DNA from 2 places in the Flavobacterium luteolum genome. Region 2 is predicted to be linked to the other one. Evidence: riboswitches for the same ligand, from Rfam matches in the RefSeq annotation. Region 2 holds a riboswitch; the other holds the start of a gene.
What was found. A riboswitch is a leader RNA that binds a small molecule or an ion and turns the genes downstream of it on or off. The one in region 2 is predicted to bind cobalamin.
Positions count from the first base shown of each region.

Region 1: another riboswitch for cobalamin. It lies ahead of OZP10_RS04750 (TonB-dependent receptor plug domain-containing protein); the one in region 2 lies ahead of OZP10_RS19305 (TonB-dependent receptor).

Region 1 covers NZ_CP114286.1:1,158,796-1,162,226, reverse strand. Annotated here, with positions in the region: gene OZP10_RS04755 (YncE family protein) at 1-316, opposite strand, end outside; gene OZP10_RS04750 (TonB-dependent receptor plug domain-containing protein) at 320-2,173, opposite strand; cobalamin riboswitch at 2,202-2,406, opposite strand; gene cobC (alpha-ribazole phosphatase) at 2,472-3,005, opposite strand; gene OZP10_RS04740 (adenosylcobinamide-GDP ribazoletransferase) at 2,990-3,431, opposite strand, start outside.
Region 2 covers NZ_CP114286.1:4,502,789-4,506,219, forward strand. Annotated here, with positions in the region: gene OZP10_RS19295 (M4 family metallopeptidase) at 1-1,152, shown strand, start outside; gene OZP10_RS19300 (porin family protein) at 1,217-1,864, shown strand; cobalamin riboswitch at 1,970-2,173, shown strand; gene OZP10_RS19305 (TonB-dependent receptor) at 2,284-3,431, shown strand, end outside.

The DNA.
Region 1 (3,431 bases), 2.0 Mb from region 2:
GCTTAAAAGTATAACGGTTTACGATGTTTATTACATTAGATCCGCCAGCAATTATATACGCTCTGTCTCCGCTGAAAAAGATGTTTTGAGCAAATTTCCCAAGTACATCAGATCCATTTTCTGCTTTATAAACGTCTTTAGTAAAAATGCTGAAATCATCGCTAGAAAATGATACCGTTCCAGCATCTGTGCTTCCTTCATTTAAAATAAAAAAACCATTGTCGTAAGCACCTTTTGGACTATCGTTGTCATCGCTTGAACAAGAAGCAAATAACGAGATGCTTAACGCTATTAAAAGTAATTTACTAAACTTCATATATTAAAATTTTAAGGTTAAATACATATTGAAATTGCGACCAGGCATTGGTCTGTTTTCTAGACTTTCGTAGTCTTTATTAAAAAGGTTTAAGACCTGAAAACCTACTTTGAAAGAATCTAAAAATTTAAGATCATAATCGATTCCGATATTTGAAATCGTATAATCATTAATAATTTCGTCTGGATTATTATCGGCTCTCGTATAGACAAAGCCATTATAAAGAATTTGATAATAAGCACTTATTTTATTTCGAGAATACGAAAATGCTCCTGTTGCCTTATTAAATGGAACGAAAAAGATTTGATTTTTCGTTTTTTCGTCTTGTGAGATTGTATAGGCATAAGTGGCATTTAAAGCAAAATTGTTTTTGCCAAAACTTTTTTTCCAACCTAAAACAGTTTCTGTACCATAACTATTTACTTTGTCTTGATTTTGTGGAGTCCAAATACCATTTGCTCCTGGAACCCATTGCAGCATATCAGTAATTTTCATGTAATAAAAATTCTGCGTCCAAGTCAGATTTTTGAATGTAAAGACATTGCCAATTTCTCCTTGATATGAGCTTTCAGGTTTTAAGTTCGGATTTCCTCCTTCGTCCCAATATAAATCGTTGTAAGTTGGAATTCTAAAGTTTCTAGAGACATTCAGTTTTAGATTGTACCAATCGTTAAATTTATAAGAAGATCCTAAATTGAATAAAACGGGCGATTTGTAATTATTGGTAAATTCTTTTCTAACGCCTAATTCGTTTTTCCAATTAGTGCCAAAATCTTGTCTAATTAGCAAAGCAGCAGAACTTATTTCGCGAATATGGTTTCCAAAACTGGTTCCGTAGCCATTTGTTCTACTGTAATCGACAATTCCGTTTATATGAGTTGCTTTAAATAAATGATAATCGACATCTAACTTCGTAATTAAATTTTCAGTCTTTCCGTAACTATAATTTTTTAAAGAGTTATCAGCAAAATATTGATAGTTTTCAAAAATGTAAGCGGTTTTGAAATTGGTTTTAAGTTTTCCGAAACTTCCATCGTATTCCAATAAGTTTCGGTTAAATCCATTTATGTATTTGCTTTTGGTTTCAGATTCTACTACTAACGAAGTATTACGGTCGGTGTTTGAACTTTGGCTGTAAAGCTTTAAAATATGATTTTGGTTGAATTTATATCCAGCATTAGCACTCAGGGTAATGATGTCATATTGTCCATTCTGATTCCATCTTTGGTCGCCTCTCCAAGTATATCGATTTAAATATTTATAATCGTTTGTCGAGCTATTTTTTGAAAGTCCAATTTGGGCGCTCCATTTTTTGTTAGAAATAGAAGTTTTATAATTAATCCCAATCGTATTAAAACTGCCGTAATCTAGTCTTAAGTTATTCTCAAATCGATTAAAAAATAACAAATCGTTATTTAAATGTACAGTACCTCCAACAGCCCCGCTTCCGTAAATAACGCTTCCACCACCTGCTTTAACGCTTATTGAATTATAATCGGAACCAGAAATTGTATTAAAATCGGTGCTTCCATTCATTTGAGAATTGATATTTATCCCGTTCCAAATTACTGCTGTTTGCGAAGAAGTTGTTCCTCTGAAAGAAACAGTAGAAAGCATTCCGCGTCCATATTCTTTAAAATATAAAGTCGAATTAAAATTTAATAAATCGGTTAGAAGAGCTTCGTTTTTATTGATTACAGAATCATTGAGTTTTAAAACAGACTGAGAAACTGAATAGGTTTTTAAATTTTTGTCTGAAACCAATACTTCTTTAAGACTGGTAATAGAATCGCTTTGCGCCGAAATAATCTGGCACATTATAAAAGAGCAAAAAGCAAAAAGTTGTTTTAAAGTCATAATTCCGTCACTCTTTTTCCCGAGAGTTCTATAAATTGTTACAAAGGCAGGTCTCCTGGCTTGCGTCTTGCTGTTTACCTTCCCATCGCGCCGGGCGTGACAGTGGTTTGTAGTTAACAGCAAGCATTCGTTTTGAACTTAGCTTACAGTTGCGGGTACAGCTCAAGAATTTACTTGATTCCCTTTTAATGTGTTTTTAAATCAAAAACACAACCTTAATTTGCTGCAAAGATAAAGTTAAAAATATTGATTATTCAAATTTGTTTTACGTTTCATGAAAAATTATAAATAATTTGCATTAAAAATCGATTTTTATAACTTCTCCGAAATCAACTTTATTATTGAAAGCGTCTTTTAAGGGTAATGAACTTTGATGACATAAAATGCTTCTGATGATTCCGGCATGAGCAACAATTACAATTGGCTGGTTTATTTTTGAAATTTTATCGGATAAAAAATTACCAACTCTTTCGTGTAATTGAACAAAGGATTCTCCGTTTGAAACTTTTATATTCACAAAATCTTCCATCCAAGGATTAAGTTCTTCAGACGGAATTTCGTTCCAGCTTTTCAATTCCCAATCGCCAAAATTCATTTCTTTTAAACGTTCGTCTTCCTGATACGAAATGGTTTTGATATTTTCTTGAATATGTTTTGCTAATGTAACGCAACGCTTTAGTGGACTCGAAAAAATAATTGCCTCAGAAGGAAGTTCAGAAATAATTCTGTCAAAGATTTCATTAAAAGGAACAGCAATATCAACGTCCGATTGTCCATAACAGATTCCTTTTTCGCAGACGGTTTCGGTATGACGAACTAGATAAATTTCCATAAGAATAAAATGCTTAAGTAAAATACCACTTCGCAAACCTGTTGTGTAGCTCCAAGACAATCTCCGGTATAACCGTCAATCCATTTTTGAAAATATCGCGCTAAAAAATATCGCGTTATAAAAACAGGGATTACGGCTAAAAGAAGTTTTAAATCAAAATAAGAAAATACAAGTAACGGAATTAATCCAAAAAAGAAAGAGCCGAAAACCTCTTTCCAAGTATATTGCTTTGCAATTGGCTTGCTTTTGCTTGAAGCATCATCGCGAGAATATTCGTGTGTAAAAATAATGCTTATCGCTGCCAGACGACTTAGTGAATGTGCAGAAATGAATAAGAGGTAAATTTTAAAAACAGCTGTAGAATCATAATCGTTGAATAATAAAATAGATTCTGAAAGCAGTTTGAATTTTAATAGAAAAAGTAAA
Region 2 (3,431 bases):
TCAAATGAAGGACAGATTGCGATTAAAGAAAACTCAATTCAGTTAAATTTAGAATATTTAAACACTTCAGAAGCTATTTCTGAAACTGTACAAGCAGGAATTCCTGTTGGAGGAAGCATTGAATATACCTTCAAAAAACAGCCAAAATTAGATGATAGTGCAGATTCTCACGTATTTAATTTTACAGCTAAATTAGAAGGTGATATTATTGATCAAAATAATATTATTGAAAATTATACTTATCAGGGAGTTTCAGGTGATTTTAAATTGTTCGACAATGCATCAATTCATGGTTATGCCGGTAAAAGCATTTACATTAATGCTGAATCTAAATTATTAATGAATGAATTAGAAGCAGTTTCATACAAGTGGAATACAGGAGAAGCTACAAATGCTATCGAAGTAACTAAACCTGGTGATTACATTGTTACAGCAGTTCTTGACAACGGATGTACATTAACAGAAAAAGTAACGGTAACATTCGACAATTTCGAATCTGATCTTCCAAGTGGTGACGTTTGTGGACCAGAAGTAGTTTTAAATCCGGGGAATTATGCTGCTTACGAATGGTTTGATGGTTCAACAGATCCAACTTTCACTGCAACAGAAAGCGGTGAATATTATGTAACAGTTTACAACGAACACGGATTAGGTAAAATTTTTACAACGACAATCAATGTTCTTGAGAATACAGTTCCAGAAATTCAGGCATTAGAAGGAAACAAAATAACAGCTTCTGCTGATGCGGCAGGTTATCAGTGGTATTTGAACGGAAGACCTTTGCCAAATGCAACCGAAAAAATGGTTTCTACAATTTGGGAAGGAAGCTATAGTCTTCAAGTAACAAATGCACACGGTTGTACAAATATGTCGGCTCCAATTGATTCTAAAGGTCTTCTTATTGGAAAACTGACCAATTCTTTCAGAGTGTTCCCAAATCCTGCGGCAGACAATGTAAACATCTTCTTGGCTGAAAAAGCAGAAGGTCAAGCAGAAATGAAAATTTATTCTATGGAAGGCAATGCAGTTTGGAGTAAAACCTATTCTGCTGTTCCGTCAAGCGTAAATGTAAGTCAGCTTACAACTGGAGTTTATATTCTAGATTGTACGGTACAAGGTAAAAAGTACACGGCTAAGATTATTAAAAAGTAACAAATTACAGATAGAAACGGCAGTTCTCGCGTAGAACTGCCCTTCTAAAAAACAAAAACATACGATGAAAAAATCAAAGCTGATAATTTGTGCACTAATGATGTGTGCAGGTGCAATGGCTCAAACCGAAAAGGTTAAACTGGGCGTAAAAGCAGGATTAAATGTTGCGAGCCTTACATTTGATGAAAATGAATTGAACTCATCTGCAAAAACAGGATTTACTGCCGGTTTAATGGCTGAAATTCCTTTGGCAAAAAACTTTTCAGTACAGCCAGAATTACTGTATAGTCAGCAGGGAATGAAATTATCTTATTCAGATCCAGAGGTTCAAAACTCGCATTATAAAAGCACTCTTGCCTTAAACTATTTAAACATTCCTGTAATGTTGAAGTATTATGTTGTAAAAGGTTTAAGTATTCAAGCAGGACCACAAGTTGGAATTTTACTAAAAGCAAACAACAAATATCAGGACAACTTTTTGGGTTATGAGAATAGCGAAAAAATGAATTTGTCAGACTATTCAAATGGAGTAGATGCTTCTGTAAATTTCGGATTAGGGTATCAGTTTAAAGACAGGTTTTATGCAGATGCAAGATATAATTTGTCTTATACCAATGTGTTTAAAGACGTAACAGCAAACACAAATTATATTATAAACAGCGATATGAAGAATAAAGTTTTTCAAATAACAATCGGTTATTTTTTTAATTAGAGTTAGTAACCTTTATCACTGTTAAAAACCACTCTTTTTTAAGAGTGGTTTTTTGTTTTTTGCAAAAAATCAAATTCTAACTTGCAGACACCATACCTGAGTTATATCTTTACCCCAGATTTTGGTCTGCTTTTTCAAACCGAAAAAGCAGTTAAAAGGGAATCAGGTGCAAATCCTGAACAGACCCGCTACTGTAAGTTCTACACAAAGTCTTTAAACATTACCCATGCCATTGTTCCGTTTTGAGGGATGAGAAGGCCGTTTAAAGATAGAATAAGTCAGGAGACCTGCCACGATCACATAGTTTAAAACTTTCGTGGTATGAAGTTGATGACAAGAGAATAACCTGCTATTGCATAGCGGGATTACTACTGTTATATAATTACGGCATCACGCAAAGTTTATTTAATTAAATCGTGATGTATAATTTTAGAAAAACGCTTCTTGCAACTTTTTTTTTATTGATTCCTTTTTTGCTTCATTCCCAAGCAGTGACTGATAGTTCGCGGGTTTTAAAAGAAGTGGTTTTAAAAGGAAAACCCTATCAGGAAGTCATTCCCGTGCAAAGTCTTTCGGGTGTTCTGCTAGAAAATCTTTCCAGTCACAATGTTGCCGATGCACTTCGTTATTTTGCGGGAACTCAAATTAAAGATTATGGCGGAGTCGGCGGACTCAAGACAGTTGATGTTCGAAATATCGGAACACATCATGTTGGTGTTTTTTATGACGGAATTCAGCTGGGAAATGCACAAAACGGAGTAACCGATCTAGGAAAGTATTCGCTTGATGATATGGAATCGCTTACGATGTACAATGGACAGAAAAGCGAAATTTTCCAGTCAGCAAAAGACTTTGCGGCTGCTTCTACGATTTATTTGCGAACCAAACGCCCTGTTTTTATTGGCAATAAAAAAACAAATCTGCTGGTTCGTTACAAAACAATGTCCATCAATTATCATGATCCTTCTTTTAGATGGGAACAAAAGCTGAGCGATAAAGTGAGTTTAAGCGTAAGTTCTGAATACATCAAATCAAACGGACAGTATAAATTTAGATACAAAAGAAAAAACCAAGACGGAAGCACGGCTTATGATACCACAGCTACACGATGGAACAGCGATGTAGAAGCATTCCGATTTGAATCTGGTTTGTATGGAAAAATTAATAATGGAACTTGGGATGCTAAAGTATATTATTATGATTCTGAACGCGGTGCACCGGGAGCAATTGTAGAAAATAAGTTTAAAGACGGTTTTAGACAATTTGATAAGAACTTTTTCGGACAGTCTTCTTTAACGAAAGACGTTTCAGAAAAATATAAATTCCAGCTCAAAGGAAAATTCGCTTACGATTATACCCATTATATAGCACGAGATACTACCAATGTTTTAGGTGAAACCGTAACCGAAGGAGCACAATCTGATGATAGTTATTATCAGCAGGAAGCTTATTTCTCTGCAGTCAATATGTACAGCATTTTGCCCACTTGGGATGTTTCGCTGTCAACCGATTTTCAATACAATAAACTAAATGCGACAAGAAGAGGAATCCAAACACAATTCTCTTT